DNA from 2 places in the Halomonas sp. KHS3 genome. Region 1 is predicted to be linked to the other one. Evidence: predicted binding sites of a transcription regulator. Region 1 holds the regulator's gene; the other holds the start of a gene.
What was found. Region 1 encodes FliA, which starts transcription of late flagellar genes. Its sites were predicted from a motif close to CTAAAGTTNNNNNNNNNNCNGCCGATA; they were not measured.
Positions count from the first base shown of each region.

Region 2: a site for FliA is predicted at 1,512-1,538, ahead of RO22_RS20485 (FliC/FljB family flagellin). Genes of this name have one in related genera too.

Region 1 is NZ_JWHY01000012.1:21,590-30,190, reverse strand. It holds gene flhF (flagellar biosynthesis protein FlhF) at 1-168, shown strand, start outside; gene RO22_RS21435 (hypothetical protein) at 165-737, shown strand; gene RO22_RS21430 (flagellar protein FlhE) at 763-1,194, shown strand; gene RO22_RS21425 (RNA polymerase sigma factor FliA) at 1,221-1,922, shown strand; gene RO22_RS21420 (motility protein A) at 1,963-2,784, shown strand; gene RO22_RS21415 (flagellar motor protein MotB) at 2,790-3,464, shown strand; gene RO22_RS21410 (sensor domain-containing diguanylate cyclase) at 3,488-5,494, shown strand; gene RO22_RS21405 (hypothetical protein) at 5,503-6,105, opposite strand; gene RO22_RS21400 (adenosylcobalamin-dependent ribonucleoside-diphosphate reductase) at 6,302-8,413, shown strand; gene RO22_RS21395 (hypothetical protein) at 8,471-8,601, shown strand, end outside.
Region 2 is NZ_JWHY01000011.1:81,769-90,369, reverse strand. It holds gene fliD (flagellar filament capping protein FliD) at 1-1,363, shown strand, start outside; gene RO22_RS20485 (FliC/FljB family flagellin) at 1,613-2,833, shown strand; gene RO22_RS23950 (TDP-N-acetylfucosamine:lipid II N-acetylfucosaminyltransferase) at 3,024-7,859, shown strand; gene RO22_RS20475 (class I SAM-dependent methyltransferase) at 7,852-8,403, shown strand; gene RO22_RS24330 (sulfotransferase family protein) at 8,467-8,601, opposite strand, start outside.

The DNA.
Region 1 (8,601 bases):
GTTGCTGATGATGAGGAGGCGCAGACGCTGCGTGGCGATCTGCTCAACCTGTTAGGCAACAGCCGTCGCCGCCGCGATACCGGCATGCTTGATGCACTGGTCTACGCCTTTATGGCACGAGATGCGATTCGTCAAATGGGCAGTGTTAGTCGAGAGGGCGTGGTGTGAGCGAACAGGATCAAGCATCGGGTCTACGCAAGTGGGCAAACCTGCAGCGCCAACAGCAGCAAGCTGAGGGTACAGTTGATGTTGCGGCGGCAGAACACGTGCCGGAATCTAAACAGCCTACCTCTCTGTTAACGCCGACAGCTGCAGCGGTGGAAGAGCCAGCAACGGTGGTAGCGCACCAGCCCAAAATTCCGCTTATTGTGGTCGGGCTACCAGGTAGTGGTGCAGCCCAGGTGAACAAGGTTAAAGCAAGATTAGGGCAGTGGTCGACGTTAGGTCGAAGCTGGGCCGGTGATCCTGAGGATTGGGATATTCATATCGTCATGGCCGAAACGGCCGACCTAGCCCAACTTTGCGATCAATACAGCCGTTGGGCACTGTGGATCAGTAGCGATGCCGATACCTTTGCTTCCATGTTCCGTACCTTGCGTCAATTACATGAGCGTGGCGGGCCGCGCCGTTTGCTGGCGCTCCACGAGCCGCATTTGCCGCGTCAAGGGTTGCTCAATAACTTGCGTGAGGCAGCTGATTACTACTTAAATATGGAGCTGTTGGTACTTGCACGATGAGCGCACTCTGCTGAGGAGACCAAGCATGCTAAGCTGGCTATTAAGAGGGAGACTGCTACTGAGCCCAGTACTGCTGACAGGGTGTCTACTAGCAGGGTTAACGGGAAACGCTCAGGCGACACCCGGTAGCTGGAGCAGCCAGATACCAGGTCTGATGGTAGCGATGAGTGATAGGGCAAGTGCTAGTCAAAACGCTACCCCACCCGCTGCTGCTAACAATGTGGAGTCAGCACAGCTCGGGCGTATTCATTGGCAGTTTCAATATCCCCCTGGTGCGTTATTAAACGCTTGGCTGTGCCATCCTGAGCAGTGCGTTGCGTTAGCTGGCATGCGGGGGACTACCACTGCCCTGGCGGGGTTTGCCGCGGATGCGCCGTTGCATTTTCGCTTCGCTTTACGTCCGGGGCAGCGGCCTGTTCGTGTCCAGGGGCTGCAAATGATTGTGAACTATCAGTGAAGGCTGGATAGACGCGAGGCGAGAGGATGTACACAGCACAAGGCAGGATCAAACAGAGTGAGCTGTTGACGCAATACATGCCACTGGTACGACGTCAGGCCTTGACGCTTCAGGTCCGTTTGCCAGCCAGCATTGAGCTCGACGACCTTATTCAAGCCGGGATGGTAGGGCTGCTGGAAGCACTGGGGCGCTTCGATGCCACCCAGGGAGCAACGTTCGCGACGTTTGCCAGTCAGCGTATTCGCGGTGCAATGATGGATGAATTACGTACCCGCGACTGGTTGCCCCGCAGCGTGCGCCGCTCAGCGCGAGCGGTTGACAGTGCCGTTCGTCAATTAGAGCAACAGCTCGGACGGGCACCAGAAGAGAACGAAATCGCCCAACACCTTGAAATGCCGTTGAGTGAGTATCAGCAGCTCCTCAACGACACCAACAGTGGTCAACTGTTGCCGTTTGAAGAGCTGGTGGCCGATGGTGGCGAGCCTAGCAATAATGAATTGGCTAATTCACCGTTCGAGCAGTTGCTAGACGGCCAGCAACGACAAACGTTGATTGAGGCAATTGAAGCGCTGCCAGAGCGTGAAAAGCTGCTAATGGCGCTGTACTACCAAGAAGAACTCAACCTTAAGGAAGTAGGGGCTGTGTTGGGCGTCACGGAGTCACGCGTTTCACAACTGCACAGCCAAGCCGTCAGCCGCTTACGCGCGCGTTTACACGACTCGGCATAACACCTCTTTTTACTCACTTGTGACCGGCAAGGAGCCGTGGATGAACCCTTCGACGCTGATAGGCATATTTGCCAGCATACTACTGTTGGTGAGCGTGCTGTTTTTCACCGCAGAGTCCCCTGAAAGTTTTATCAATTTGCCGGGTTTGGCCATTGTGGTGACCGGTACCCTAGCGGCAACCTTTATCAGCTATCCGCTGAAAGAGGTGCTGCGTGTCGTACGGTTGGTGGGCTTGGTATTCCGGCGCGAAAATACCTATATGCGTGACGATATCCGCGAATTGGTGGATATGTCGCGACTCTGGTTTAAGGGCGATGTACGTGCTGTCGAGCGCGAGTTGGAGCATACCCGAAACCCGTTTTTGCGTACCGGGATCCAACTGGTCATTGCCAACACCAAAGAGGATGAAATTTTTGACATGCTGCGTTGGCGCATTGCCCGTCTTAAAGCGCGTGAGCATGCTGAGGCACAAATATTCCGTACCATGGCCACCTACGCACCCGCATTTGGCATGATCGGCACCCTGGTGGGGCTGGTCAATATGCTGGAAGTCATGGACGCAGGCGACCTGCAGGTGATCGGCCCGCGCATGGCGGTGGCCCTGCTCACCACCTTCTACGGCATTTTACTCGCCAACTTGGTGTTTAAGCCGATTGCGGTGAAACTCGAGCGCCGCACCGAAGAGCGGCTGATTACCATGAACATGGTGCTGGAAGGTATTTCGCTGATTACCAAGCGCCGCCTGCCGTCGTTTATTGAAGAGACCCTCAACTCGTTTGTAGCTAACTATCACGATGAGATCCGTGATAACAGCGTCAAACCAAGGCCTGATTCGTCGGTTAGTGCGGCGGCGAAGGGGTAGGCCAGATGCTTGACCGTGATACGCGCCACGCACTGGAAATGACGCCGTCGCCAGGCGATGGTGACGAGGGTTGGCTAACCAGCTATTTGGATGTGCTGACGCTGCTAATCACGCTCTTTGTGCTGCTGCTTTCACTGACACCGCCGGGAGGCGGTGAGGCGGCTGATACTGCTTTCATGCGCTCGGCTAGCGCTGTATCATCATTGCCGCTGGCGTCTCTAGCCACTGGTATTCAGCCCCGCCATTCAGGGGTTCAGCCGCAGTTTGATGGGCTCGACATCCCCGGTGTCAGTGTTTCGCAAGGGAGTGAAGGGGTCACGTTACGTATTGATACCAGCCTTTTATTTCCCAGCGGTCAAGCTGTACTGACTTCCCGTGGGCAAGAGGTGGTAGAAAGCCTTATCGATGTGCTGACCCGTTTTGACGGTCAGATTTCGGTAGAAGGCCACACCGACAGCGTGCCTATTTCAACGGCCCGCTTCCCCTCTAATTGGGAGCTTTCATCAGCGCGGGCTATCGCTGTGGTGAGGCATTTAGAGCGCCAAGGATTCAATATCTCTCGTATGCGGGCCGTCGGTTATGCCGACACCCAACCCATGGAACCGAACGCAACGGCGGAGGGCCGAGCTGCCAACCGTCGCGTAGAGTTGTTGCTAAGGCAGCAGGTCGAGGGTGAATAGATTGCGAGGCCACGTTTGTGTCCATGTACCACCCGCGGTTGCAGTCGTTTGGAGCTCTGCTGGTTTTAGATGCCGATTGTCGCCGCATTCAAGCCAGTAGCACCAACTTAACCCGCTTGACCGGTATTGAGCGCCCTGAAAATGGGCCGCACACTCTTGCCTATGTGTTAGGAAAACGGCTAAGCCAGCGGGTGCGCCGCGAGTTGCAGGGGCAGCAGAAACTCTCCGGCCCGCTGGTGTTTATTCGTTCCAAGCATAGCAACATGCGTTTTCAGCTCTATGCTTACCGAGCAGGTGGGAAGGTCATCGTCGAGATTGAGCCACTCAACCCCCAAGGTAAGCGCCGCCTGCTTGGCACAGTCAATGAGCGGCTGATGCATTTAGCCGACGCAACCCACCAGGAAGAGCTGCTCGACTGCTTGGTTAACGCTATTCAACAGCTCACCGGCCATGATCGCGTCACCGTGTGCCATTTCGACAGTGATTGGCATGGTTTAATGGTTGCCGAAGCGCTGGGCAACCAGCTGCCCTCGCTGTTGGGTCAGCGCTTCCCCTCAAGCGACTTCCCTGTCGCCTTACGCAAAAGTTACCAACATTACCCCGTTCGGTTAATTGAAGACGTCGATGCGCCGCCTGAAACGCTGACTCCCGCCTACTCGGGAGTGAGCCTTAGCGGCAGCTTTTTACGCGCCCCTGCCCCTGAGCGGCAGCGATATTTAAATCGCCTGGGGGTGCGTGGGTCATTCAGTTTGGCCATGCAGGGGGATACTGGCTTATGGGGTCTAGTGTTTTGCCATTCGCCAGCACCGCACTCGGTTGAACCCCCCGTGCGTGATGCCGTTCGCACCCTCGTGCAAATGGCCACCCAGCGCATGCTGTTGCTACGGGCGCGTCAAGAAGCCCGCTACCTACAACGGGTTCAGGATAGCCTCGTGCTCAGTGCGCGAGCGCGCAGCGAGCCGCAAAGTCCCCAACAGTTACTTCATGAGCAGGCGGCTATCTGGATGAAGCTGTTTCGCGCCCATGGCGTGGTGCTGTGGGTGAATGGTGGCGCTTATCAAGCGGGTGTGACGCCGACTCCAGAAGCGATAAGCCAGTTTGTGCTGCGCCTGGAAAGAACTCATGTACATAGCGGCCCTTGGTGCACGCGCGAAATCGGCAAAGAGACGTTAACCGCTTCGCTAGCCATGCCCGAGCAGTGTGGGGCTCTAGCAGTGCCGCTGCCAATGAGTTCGACCCAGCGCGCCTGGCTGATTTTTTTTCGCCCCGAGCAGGTGGAAACGCTGTATTGGGCGATGCAGCCTACAACCAACCCTAAACCGGCCGTGATATTGGCTCCATCGGTTGCTTGGTCTGAAGAGGTAGTCGGCAGAAGTGAAGCGTGGCTGCGGGTAGAGCGCTTAGCGGCGGTAGACTTGGGGGAAGACCTGACGCTGGCGATTTCTGCCTATGAAATTAGCTCACTGAATATGCACCTGGAGCACGAACGCAAAGCCCTTGCCGAAGCCAACCAGCGTCTTGAGCAATTAGCCCATTTCGATCCTCTAACCAAGGTGTGGAACCGTTACCGCATCGAAGAAGCGATCAATGCAGAGCTGGTGGCTGCCAAGCGCTATGCGGCCGCTTTTGCCTTGCTACTGTTCGATGTGGATAACTTTAAGCAGATCAACGATGCTCACGGCCATAGCGTGGGTGACGATGTGCTGGTGGCCCTGGCGCGCTTAGTGGAAAGCTCGCTGCGTGGCTGCGACCACCTGGGCCGTTGGGGAGGCGAAGAGTTTATTGTGCTGGCGACTCATTCCGATGTTGATGCCGCCACTGGCCTGGCTGAGCGGCTGCGCTCGCTGGTAGAAGAGCTGCGTATAGAGGGCGTTGAGCAAACGGTTACAGTGAGTATCGGTGTCGCCGTTTGGCAGCCGGGTGACAGCTGTAAAACCCTTATCTCCCGGGCTGATGACGCCATGTACCGCGCTAAGCATGGCGGACGCAACCGCGTTGAAATGGCGCTTGAGCCTGTGGTGCTGATTTAAGCAAACCTTTAGGTGCCACTACCTTCACACTGGGTGAGCATCCGGTTGATCGCCGCATCGGCGCCTTTTAGGCTAAAGGTCATATACCACGGCTCGCGCTCGTCCTGGTCGAAGCCGAGAAATAGCTGCTCCCCCTGGCGCATGTCGGCCATCAGTGATGCCAAGTCACTTAAATAAAAGTGAGCATAAAACCCGTCATCGCCGCGCTCAGTGATAAATTCCGCCATGGTGTCGATAACGGGCCGCTCATCGATGCGCAGCCGAGTGGGCACCAGGTTTACTGTACGGCTCTCTCCCTGCTGCTGCTCAAGGGTGACGCGCATCTCCAGCCAGGGTAAATCGCAAACGCCCGAGGTGGCATTCAAGCTCAGCGTCGCATCCGAGTAGCTGTGGGTTTCTACCGCCCGATAGTGGCGTTCGCCCCCCAGTGAGAGCGTCATTGACTGCCAATGGTCGTGGGTGGCCACATCGTCGGTATTGAAGGTGGTCGCGTTAGTGACGGGCGTAGCGACCATCCACATGGTCGCTATCGCCACAACGGTAAACGTGAGCGTGCAAAGATACTGGGATGGAGAGCGCAGGAAGTGAGTTGCGGACATGATCAAAGCCATTTAACCCAAAACCCCAGTCTATATCGTGTTTGGGATTGGCAAAACAGTAACGCGCTGATTTTCCTATATATGGTAGAAAAAATTAAAAAAAGTGCCTCATATGGTGGGAGGTCACGTCTATACTTCACTCCGATGCTACGTATAATCGCCCTATTTGAGCGCTATAATTCACCCCGCTGTGAAGGAGTTTTGCGACATGAGCACCGCTGCCAAGGCTATGAAGACCTCTAATGATGTCCCGATGCAGGCCCCCTCGCGGGAAATCTGGGACGCCAAATACCGTCTCAAGGATCGTCATAGTCAGCCCGTGGATCAAGACGTCGGTGCTACGTTTGAACGTGTTGCTCGCGCCCTGGCTGCGGTGGAAGGTGATAAGGCGGAAGAGTGGCTGCCGAAGTTCCGCTGGGCGCTGGAAAATGGCGCCATACCTGCCGGTCGTATTCTCTCCAACGCGGGGGCTGAGGCCTACAAGCCTGCGGTGAGCCTGATTAACTGCACTGTCTCCCGCACCATTCGTGACTCCATGCGCGATATCCTCGACTCAGTGGTCGATGCGGGTATGACGCTGAAATCCGGGGCGGGTATCGGCTACGACTTCTCGACGCTGCGTCATAAGGGCGCGTTCGTATTCGGCGCTGGCGCGGGCACCAACGGCCCACTGGCGTTTATGGATATCTACGACAAGATGTGCTTCACCGTCGCCTCTGCTGGTGGTCGGCGTGGTGCCCAGATGGGCACCTTTGACGTGGGGCATCCGGACGTACGTGAGTTTATTCAGGCCAAGCGCGAAGCGGGGCGCCTACGACAGTTTAACCTCAGCTTGCTGATCACCGACGAATTTATGGAAGCGGTCAAGAACAATGCTGACTGGCCGCTGGCTTTTCCGCTGCACCCCGGTGAGAAAGAGGATGTCAAAGCGGAAGACCTGATCTACCGCGACTGGCCGGTGGTTGAAGAGGGCTACACGGTCGATGCCGAAGGCCGCGTCGCCTGCCGCATTGTTGAAGTGATTAAAGCGCGCGAGTTGTGGGACACCATCATGTCCTCCACCTACGACTACGCCGAGCCCGGCTTTATCCTGATCGACCAAGTTAATCGGATGAACAACAACTGGTTCTGCGAAGATATCCGTGCGACGAATCCCTGTGGCGAACAACCCTTGCCGCCAGAAGGCGCCTGCCTGCTGGGTTCTGTCAACCTAACCAAGTTTGTGATCGACCCCTTTGGCGCCGAGCCGCGCTTTGATTGGGAACGCTATCGCAAAGTGGTGGCGATCTTCACCCGTATGCTCGACAACGTGGTGGAAATTGCTGGTCTACCGCTGCCCCAGCAGCAGCGTGAGATTGAAGCCAAGCGTCGCCACGGCATGGGTTTTCTAGGCTTAGGGTCGACGCTTACTATGTTAAAGATTCCCTACGGCTCTAAGCAGTCACTGGTATTCACCGATGAAGTCAGCCGTCATTTAGCCATTGAGGGCTGGAAACAGGCGCTGGAGCTTTCTCAAGAGAAGGGCATGGCGCCGGTGCTCGAACAGGAGCACACCATTACCCCCAAAATGCTGCGTGAGCGGCCACAGTTGGCTAAAGATGGCTACGAAGTGAGTGATCAAGTGCCAGGGCGCATTCTGCACGCCCGTTACAGCCAATATATGGCCCAAGTGGCCGAGCATGAGCCGGAGTTGGTGGCGCAACTGGCCGAGCACGGCGCGCGCTTTACCCACCACAGCTCGATCGCGCCGACCGGCACGATCAGCCTGTCGATGGGTAACAACGCCTCCAACGGTATCGAACCCTCCTTCTCGCATCGCTATTTCCGCAATATTATTCAGTCGGGCAAGAAGACCAAAGAGCAGGTCGAAGTCGTCTCCTTTGAGCTGGCCGCCTACCGTCACTTTATTGCATCTGATGCGGTGGACAGCGACCTGCCTGACTACTTCGTTACCGCCGATGCGATATCTCCCGAACAGCACGTTGCCGTTCAAGCCGCCGCCCAGCACTGGGTGGATTCAGCGATCTCGAAAACGGTCAATGTGCCTACCGAGTTCCCCTTTGAACAGTTCCAGAACCTCTATTTGCAGGCTTATGAAAGCCGCTTAAAAGGCTGCACTACTTTTCGCTTTAATCCCGAAGCTTTCCAGGGCGTGCTCGTGCGGGAAGATGATCTTAAAAACACGACCTACGTATTCGAACTGGAAAACGGTGAAACCCTCGAACTAGCCGGGGATGAGAAGGTGATTTACGACGGTGAAGAGCATAACGCTGCCAACCTCTTTGATGGCTTAAAAGAAGGCACCTACGGCAAATGGTGATGCTGCGTTAAGCGCCACCTGTTTAAAAACGCACACCTTTGCTAAGTGGAGAACACCATGGCTGTAGAAATTACTTCAAAAATTGTGGGTTACCGTATCAAGCAGCAGGAGCAGGCCGTTCCCGTTCCTGAGCTACAAGATGAAGATCCGCTAACGGTGCGTATACCTTCCCGTCCGGAAGGCACGTT
Region 2 (8,601 bases), on a different contig from region 1:
CTCGGGTCTTGACCTGACTGGCCTATTGGATCAATTGCAGAAAGCAGAGCGCGGTAAGCTTGCGCCGATTACGAAGCAAAAAGCAGATCAAAGCGCCAAAGTTTCAGCCTATGGTCAACTGCAAACATCGCTGAATGCTTTTAAAGATGTAGTAGGGAAAATAAACGATCCTAAGCTGTATCAAAGCCTTTCTGCCAACGTGCAGGGAGAGGGCGTAAAAGCAACAGCGACAGCCGATGCATTGCCCGGCAGTTATCGCGTTCAAGTTAGCCAGTTGGCCACTGCGGGTACGCTCGCGTCTACCCGCGTTGGCGATCAAGATGCTGCGCTCGACTTACAAGGGGCGACTGCGTTTCAGCTTAGCTTTGGCAGTGGCGATAGTGTCGATATCGCCCTAACAGCCGATAGCAGTCTAAGCGATATTCGTGATGCAATTAATGCAGACAAAGAGTCGGGAGTCAGTGCCTCTATCATCAATGACGGTACGGGCTATCGATTGGCATTGAGTTCCAAGGAAAGCGGCGCTGAGGCCTCAATCAATAGTTTTAGTTTTGTTGATGGCGGTGGTGTAGCTGTGGCTGGCCCCTTTAGTGAAGATGCGGCTACCCAGCAGATGGGCAAAGATGCTGTATTGAAGGTAAATGGAATTGATATCACCAGTGCCAGTAACCAAATTGAAGATGCTATTCAAGGCGTTACACTCAACATTGCAAGTTTAGCGTTGGAAGATGGCGAGACGGCTACCAGCACGGTAAGCGTTGAGCGCAACACCCTAGCGTTGCGCGAGGCGGTAGGCGAGTTTGTTAAAGCCTATAATAGCTTGGAAGGAACAATTAATAACCTTACAAAATATGATAGCAAAACCCAAACTGCCGGTAAGTTGCTAGGAGACAGCACGGTACGCACCATTGAGTCTCGGTTGCGCAGTGTGATGATAGGTAGTGTTGCGGAAGGTGAGTTTTCTACCCTTAACCAGCTAGGCATTACCTTGCAGCGTGACGGTAAGCTAGAGCTCGATGAAGACAAGTTAAGTGATCTGGCGGCCAAGAGTCCCGACGCGCTCAGCGATTTTTTTGCTGGCAAAGATGAAGCGAGTGGCATGGCAGGGCAGCTAACCACGACGTTAACCAACTTATTAAGTGACAATGGAACTATCAAAGGTGCCATTACGGGAGCGGAAAATCGTGTAAAAAGCTTAGATGAACGCTTTGAACGCATGGAAAAGACGATAGAGAGCACCATCGCCCGCTATCGTAAGCAGTTTGGTCAGTTAGATGGCATGGTCGCCCAAATGAACCAAACCAGCTCTTACCTCACCCAGCAGTTTGATGCACTTGACGCTCAGCTAGGTCGCAAGAAGTAACGTTAACCAGAACCCAGAATGAACAAACGGCCTCCTATACTATGAGGCCGTTTTTGCAAGAGAAGCGCAACAATCATTATGTTTGCTAAAAACACTACTTGCATCACCTCTCAGTTACCAACTTTTACATCTTTTTTTACCACTTCCCCTAAAGAACCCCGCCGCGCTGCCGTTAATTAATATAACGGCACACAAAGTGGCCGAAAAGCGGGCCTTCAAGGCCAGTGTCCATGCAAGGAGATACACACCATGTCAGTGATCAATACCAATATCACAGCGATGATCGGCCAGAACAACCTGGCTAAATCACAGAATTCCCTGTCTACCGCTATGGAGCGTTTGTCCTCTGGTCTGCGCATCAACAGCGCTAAAGATGACGCCGCTGGCCAAGCCATCGCCAACCGCATGTCTTCACAGATCACTGGTCTGTCACAGGCTCAGCGTAACGCCAACGACGGTATCTCCGTTGCGCAAACCGCTGAAGGCGCCCTGAACCAGGTAAACGACAACCTGCAGCGTATCCGTGAGCTGGCCGTTCAGTCTCAGAACGACACTAACTCTGCTGATGACCGTGCTTCCATTCAGGACGAAATCGATCAGCGTCTGACTGAGATCAACCGTATCTCTGATCAGACTGACTTCAACGGCGTTAAAGTGCTTGCTGACGACCAAAGCCTGTCTATTCAGGTGGGTGCCAACGACGGTGAGTCTATCGACGTTGCCTTGGAAAAAATCACTGCTGGTACTCTAAACCTTGCCAGCTTCAATGTTAATGGCCCACAAGGTACTTCGACTGATCTTGCTGCAGCTGGTGGTGCTACAGCAACTGCAGCATTTGAAAAAGCATACGGATCCTCAACTGCTGTTGTAGGTAGCTCTGTCAATGACTTCGCAGCTGACCTTGCAACAAAACTAGGTGTGTCAGCCGGTGCCATTACAGTAGATACGGGTTCTGCCAAAGTTGATGAAGCCGGTAATTGGTATGCTGAAGTTAACATTGAAGCTCAAAATGAATCAGAAGTTACAGCCCTTAAATTGCAAGGCTTTGATATTGCAGGTACTGGCGCCGCTAATGCTCAGGACTTCAGCGTAGCGCTAGAGCCTTCCGAGGCCGACATTACTACTGATCAAACGGAAGCTGCGTTTACCGTTGCTGGTGGTGAGTTGTCAGCTAAAGACCTGTTGAACGGTGCAACTGCTAATCCGATGGAGCAGCTTGATAGTGCTCTGAAGCAAGTCGACGAGCTGCGTTCTGGATTAGGTGCGATCCAAAACCGTTTCGAGTCTGCGATCACCAACCTGCAGACCAACGAAACCAACCTATCCGCTGCTCGGTCACGTATTGAAGATGCTGACTACGCAAGTGAAGTCGCTAACATGACCCGTGCTCAGATCCTGCAACAGGCTGGCACCTCTGTACTGGCACAGGCAAACCAAACACCGCAGAACGTACTGTCTCTTCTGGGATAATTTTTAGTTAAGACAAGTACATATAAGGCAGGCCTATGGCCTGCCTTTTTTGTTTAAAATATTTACTTATAATTTTCATTCTAGTCTCTATTTGCAAAATATTTCACGGTGGCTGTGTCTTTTTTTAGATTTATTGATTAGCATGAGAGCTATGGTTATGTGCATATGCTGATTATAGTGAAGGTGTTTGATGAGTAATATTAATAATTTGAAGAAAAAAGCAATCGAGTTTTTAGATGATAAAAACTATCAAAGTGCTTATGACGTTTTTGCGACACTTGATAATATCGGCGCTTGTGATGCTAAGGATTACGCAAAATACTCGGAGGCATCTTATTTTCTAGGGCTATATGATGAAGCTGAGGAGTATTTGCTGAAAGGGTATGAAGTTGAAAAACGTAATCCTGGTATTTGCTACGGATTAGCTTATTTGTTGAGTAAGAAGGGGAAGAATGAAGATGCACTTATTTTTGCAGAAGCGGCATGCCGATTAAAGCCAAAAAAAGGTGAATATCTTTCACTTAAAGGCAATATATTGATGTCATTGCATCGTTATAAAGATGCATTGTCTTGTTATGAAAAAGGGGTTTCTATAAATCCAAATAGTTTTGCATTACATAATAACCTAGGGAATGTGCTCAATAGCCTTGGGCGATTAGAAGAAAGCCTTGCAGTATACAAAAAAGCCATCTCGTTTCCTGACAGTACCTCACTTGCGTGGTCAAATTATTTAACAACTGCGCATTATCATCCAGAGATTTCTGAAGCTAAACTGCAAAAAATATGTATGGAATGGGGTAGAAGTTTTGATTTAACAGAAACCAAAGAGTTTAACGTTTTATTAAAAAAAGAAAAAAAAATTCGTATTGGCATGATATCTGATGGTTTTCGTAGCCATCCTGTAGGCCATATGATAATTTCAGCATTAGAAAACTGTTCTTCATATCAATTTGATTTTTACTTTTATAGCTCGAATAATCATTGTGATGATGTTACTGAGCGTTTTAAAAATATCGCCAGTAAATGGCAAGTAATTGACCACTTAGAAGATTCAGAATTTTGTTCACTCGTCGTTTCTGACTGTGTTGATATTTTTGTTGACTTGTCAGGCCATAACTCCGGAAATCGAATGATGGCTGTGGCCATGAGAGCAGCGCCACTTCAGATTAAATGGGTTGGTGGGCTGATAAATACAACAGGCGTTAAAGCTATCGATTATCTTATCTCTGATAGTATTGAAACACCATTAGGGGTGGATGATCGATATGTTGAAAATTTAATTCGATTGCCAGACGACTATATATGCTACTCTCCACCTGTGTATGCTCCTTTAGTATCTTCTTTGCCTGCGATTAAAAATGGGTTTGTTACTTTTGCATGTTTTAATAATGGTAAAAAGATAAATGACGTTGTAATTAGTCGTTGGGCAGAGATTTTACATCGAGTGCCACGTTCAAAGTTATATTTAAAGAGTATTCAATATGAATCGAAGGAGATGAAAGATCATATTGAGCTAAAAATAAAAGACTTAGGTATATCAGCTGATCGATTAATTATTGAAGGGCCATCCCGCCATAGAGAATTACTTGCCTCGTACGAAAATGTAGATATTGCTTTAGACCCTTGGCCTTATTCTGGTGGTTTAACGACTTGTGAGGCTTTGTTAATGGGAGTTCCTGTTATCACGCTTCCTGGGCCAACTTTCGCCGGAAGACATAGTGCCACCCACTTAGCCAATGCAGGTATGCCGGAGCTAGTAGTAAATAGTTGGGAAGATTACCAAGAACGTGCTATTTCGTTAGCCAGTGATTTAGATAGTCTTGCTACTATTAGGCAACACTTGCGTCAGGCCTTATTAGAATCGCCTGTATGTGATGCCACTCGTTTTTCAAGACACTTTACTGATGCGATGCGTGCCATTTGGCAGCGCCATTGCGAGGGAAAGCAGCCAACTGCTTTAACGTTCGATAAAACGGGGCAGGCACAATTTACAGACGAAGAAACACCCGTTGATGTTATTTATGCAGAAAATTTCGAAACCGAGGCAGACGAGTTCAGCTGGTCTTTACCTAGCAAGATTATAGTGTTAGATAACGGTTCAGAGCTTATCCGGCAGCAAAGTCTTGTAAGCCTAAGGAAGCTAAAAGCCTTTGGTATTGTTTCATTCGACCCTGCTAGCAGAGTGGAAAACCCGAATCAATTCGAAGGTAGCGACGACGTACAAGTTTTCCCACATGCTGTGCTTGGGAATGGTACCACAGCGACGCTTTATGCGTGCTTAGATCCAGCATTGAGCAGCACCCTGGAACCGCTGCCAGCGGAACAACAGTACGGAGCTAACCCAGCAGGTGCAAGCGTGCTTGCTAAGCTTCCGATCAATACCATCGCGTTAGATAGCATCGAAGGGCTGGAGAGTCTGGATTGGTTAATTCTAGATGATCTAAGCGACGCCACTGCAATCCTTGAAAACGGCGAAAAAGCTCTTAAAGATACGCTAGTCACTCAAGTGCGTATTGCCTTTCAGCCAACGCATAAGCATCAGCCTAATTTAGCTGAAATTCAGCATTGGATGTCACGCCACGGCTTTCGTTTCTATCGTTTCAATAACCAACAGCACTTAAGCCACCTGCCGGATAGCGTATCTGCAGAAATTCGCCAAGCTACCGAACTTCAAAGTGCCGATGCCATTTTCCTGCCCACTCACGAGCGGCTGGCTGAGCTGAGTGAAAACCAGCGCTCCAAACTGGCTTTTCTGTTGCATACCGTGTATGGCATTACAGATATGGCATATGAGGTGCTGGTTAAAGTAGATGAAAAAAAAGCAGAAAAATACTTATTTGAAGAAAGACTGCTGAACCCCAGTATTGATGAATCCAATACTGATAGCCTGAAGGAGTCTAGCCCTAGATTGGCGTACTCCCCGGCCAATAGTGAGCAATTAGTGTCTGATAGTGCATCGACATATAATGATACGCTGAATGGTGATGCTGAGTTACCACAAAGCGACGTCCAAGAATCAGCGCATAATGATGTTGCACGTAATTCTAATCTTACGAAATCTCAGTTGCATAAGAAACCCACAGCCTTATGGGAACTTGATGGGCCAATCTATGTGATTGATATTGGTGCAAACCCTATTGATGGCACCCCTCCTTATGCAGGGCTGCTTCAGCGTGGTTTGGTTAATCTGATCGGTTTCGAACCACAAAAAGACGCTCTTCAAAAGCTTCTAACAATGAAGGGGCCGAATGAAACGTATTTGCCCCACGCTGTTGGTACTGGTGAGAAAACTAAACTTTATATTTGCCAAGCCTCGGGCATGACTTCAACGCTAAAACCTAATAATCAAGTGCTAGATCATTTCCAAGGCTACCCAATTTGGGGGAAAGTTAAGTCGATCGAGGAAATAGATACTGTCCGGCTGGATGATGTCAGCGAAATTAAAAAAATCGACTGGTTAAAAATCGATATTCAAGGCGGCGAATTGAATGTATTTAAAAATGCTGTAACTAAACTAAAAAATGCACTGATTATCCAAACTGAAGTGAATTTTATACAGCTTTATGAAAATCAACCACTTTTCGCCGAAATTGATCAGTGGATGCGTGCAAATGGTTTTATGCTGCATACTCTTTTAGAGCAAAGGAGGCGCCTCTATGCCCCGATGAAAATCAACGGTGGAATTCATCAAGGCATTAATCAGCTGACAACAGCAGATGCTGTATATGTGAAAGATATTAATCGAATGGGTGAGCTTTCAGAAGATGCAGTGAAAAAGATGGCATTTATTCTACATGAGGCTTATGGCAGCATCGATTTTAGTCTTAAGTTGCTACAGAGTATCAGCCCAGAGTTTGGGAAGAAATATGTAGCTAAAATGAAAAGTTATTTGCCAATTAAGATGAAAAATATAAAAGGCCGGGAGTTGTTTCGTTCGCCTGAAAAAAAGATTATTCATATTTGTTTTAATAATATTCACATTCAGCCTTTGGTTAATACGCTAGCTGATGAAAGATTACTAGATACTGAACAATATATTTATGTAGAGAGATGTCGCTCAATACCAGGGTATGATGTTGATTTATCCAACAATAATAAAGCTATTTTTTTCGATTTTGAAAAAGACTTTGAAAGTGTGCTTAATAATTGTCTGAATGACGCAGTTGAAGGTGTTTTATTCCATGGGATTTTCTTTGAATGGCAGAAAAAAATTGTAAAACATATAGGCCTTAAAAAGAAGTTGGTGTGGATTATATGGGGTGGTGATTTATATTGTTGTGAAAAAGAAGATAATAACATGGCTGATTTAGTGAAAAATATAGACTGTGTGGCGACAGTTACATCTTCAGATTACGATGTTTTTGCTCGCATTTTCGGGAGGAAACCACACTTTGATTTTTTATATAAGTTGCCATTTGATGAAAATAAAGCTATAGAAAAGAAAGAGAAAATTATCATTGTTGGTAATAGTGGAGATGTTGGCAATAATCACATTGATATTTTGAATATTCTTTCTAAGAAAAAAGATATCGTTAATTATAAAATATTTATACCTTTTTCATATAATGTGTCTAATGAGTATGCTGGCTTTATTAAAAAACATTTGACGTCATGTGGTTTAGAAAAGAATACATATTTAATCTGCGAGTTTATGAGTAAAGAGGATTATTTCGCGTTAGTATCTAAGGCTGAAATTCTTGTTACTGCTCATGATAGAGCACAAGCAGGAGCTACGATTAATGCAGCTATTTATTATGGTACACACGTTGTACTTAAGGAGAAAATAATACACCATAACAGAAGAATTATAAATCCAATGTGGAAGCGTATAAAAGCAATGGGTGTCAATGCTGTTGATTTAGAAGAATTTTCTAAACTAGTAGGGATTGGAGAGATAAAAGATAAAAGTAAGGATGAAGTTTTATTGGAAAGAAAAAAACTTCTTTCTGCAAGGGGAGAAGATAGTGTAATAAATAAACTCAAAGACTTACAAGATTACTTACGCGAAGAGGGTGCAAATGGATAAGGATGAGGTTCGTATCAACTTGCTTGAGAGATTGCCAAAAAGGTCTATTGGCGCTGAAATAGGTGTGCATAAAGGAGATTTTAGTCAACTTATAATGCAATATGTTAAACCTGCTAAGTTGCACTTGGTTGATCCTTGGAAATATGAGAACGATAGCCTGTATTCTGAATCATGGTATGGCGGTTTGAGTGGTGGGCAAATTGAATTAAATGAGCGATTTGAACATGTGAATAATCGTTTTTCTAAAGAGGTAGATAATGGTGTAGTTCAAATACATCGTGCTGTTTCTGAGGCTGCGTTACTCCATTTTAATGATAATAGTTTGGATTGGGTTTATATAGATGGTAATCATTTATATGAATATGTAATGAAGGATCTTGCTCTTTCATATCAAAAAGTGAAACTCGGGGGTATGATTTGTGGTGATGACTATCAGTTAGGTGGCTGGTGGGAGGGAGGCGTGAAAAAAGCTGTTGATGAGTTTGTTGAAATGAACAGTCTCAGTGTTGATATTATGGGAAACCAATTTATCATTTTTAAATAACAATAATTTATCATTTTTGAAGTGGGTAGAGATTATCGTCTACCCATTTCGTAGTGTAAGTTATTATAAATAATTAAATAATTTAAGATATTTGACAGCTCTTTTTTCGAAGCGTTGAATATCTTTCGTTGTCATTTCTTTTTCGTATTTATATAGATTTGATGAATCCAAGGGAAGTTTGGTTTTTTCTTTCCATTG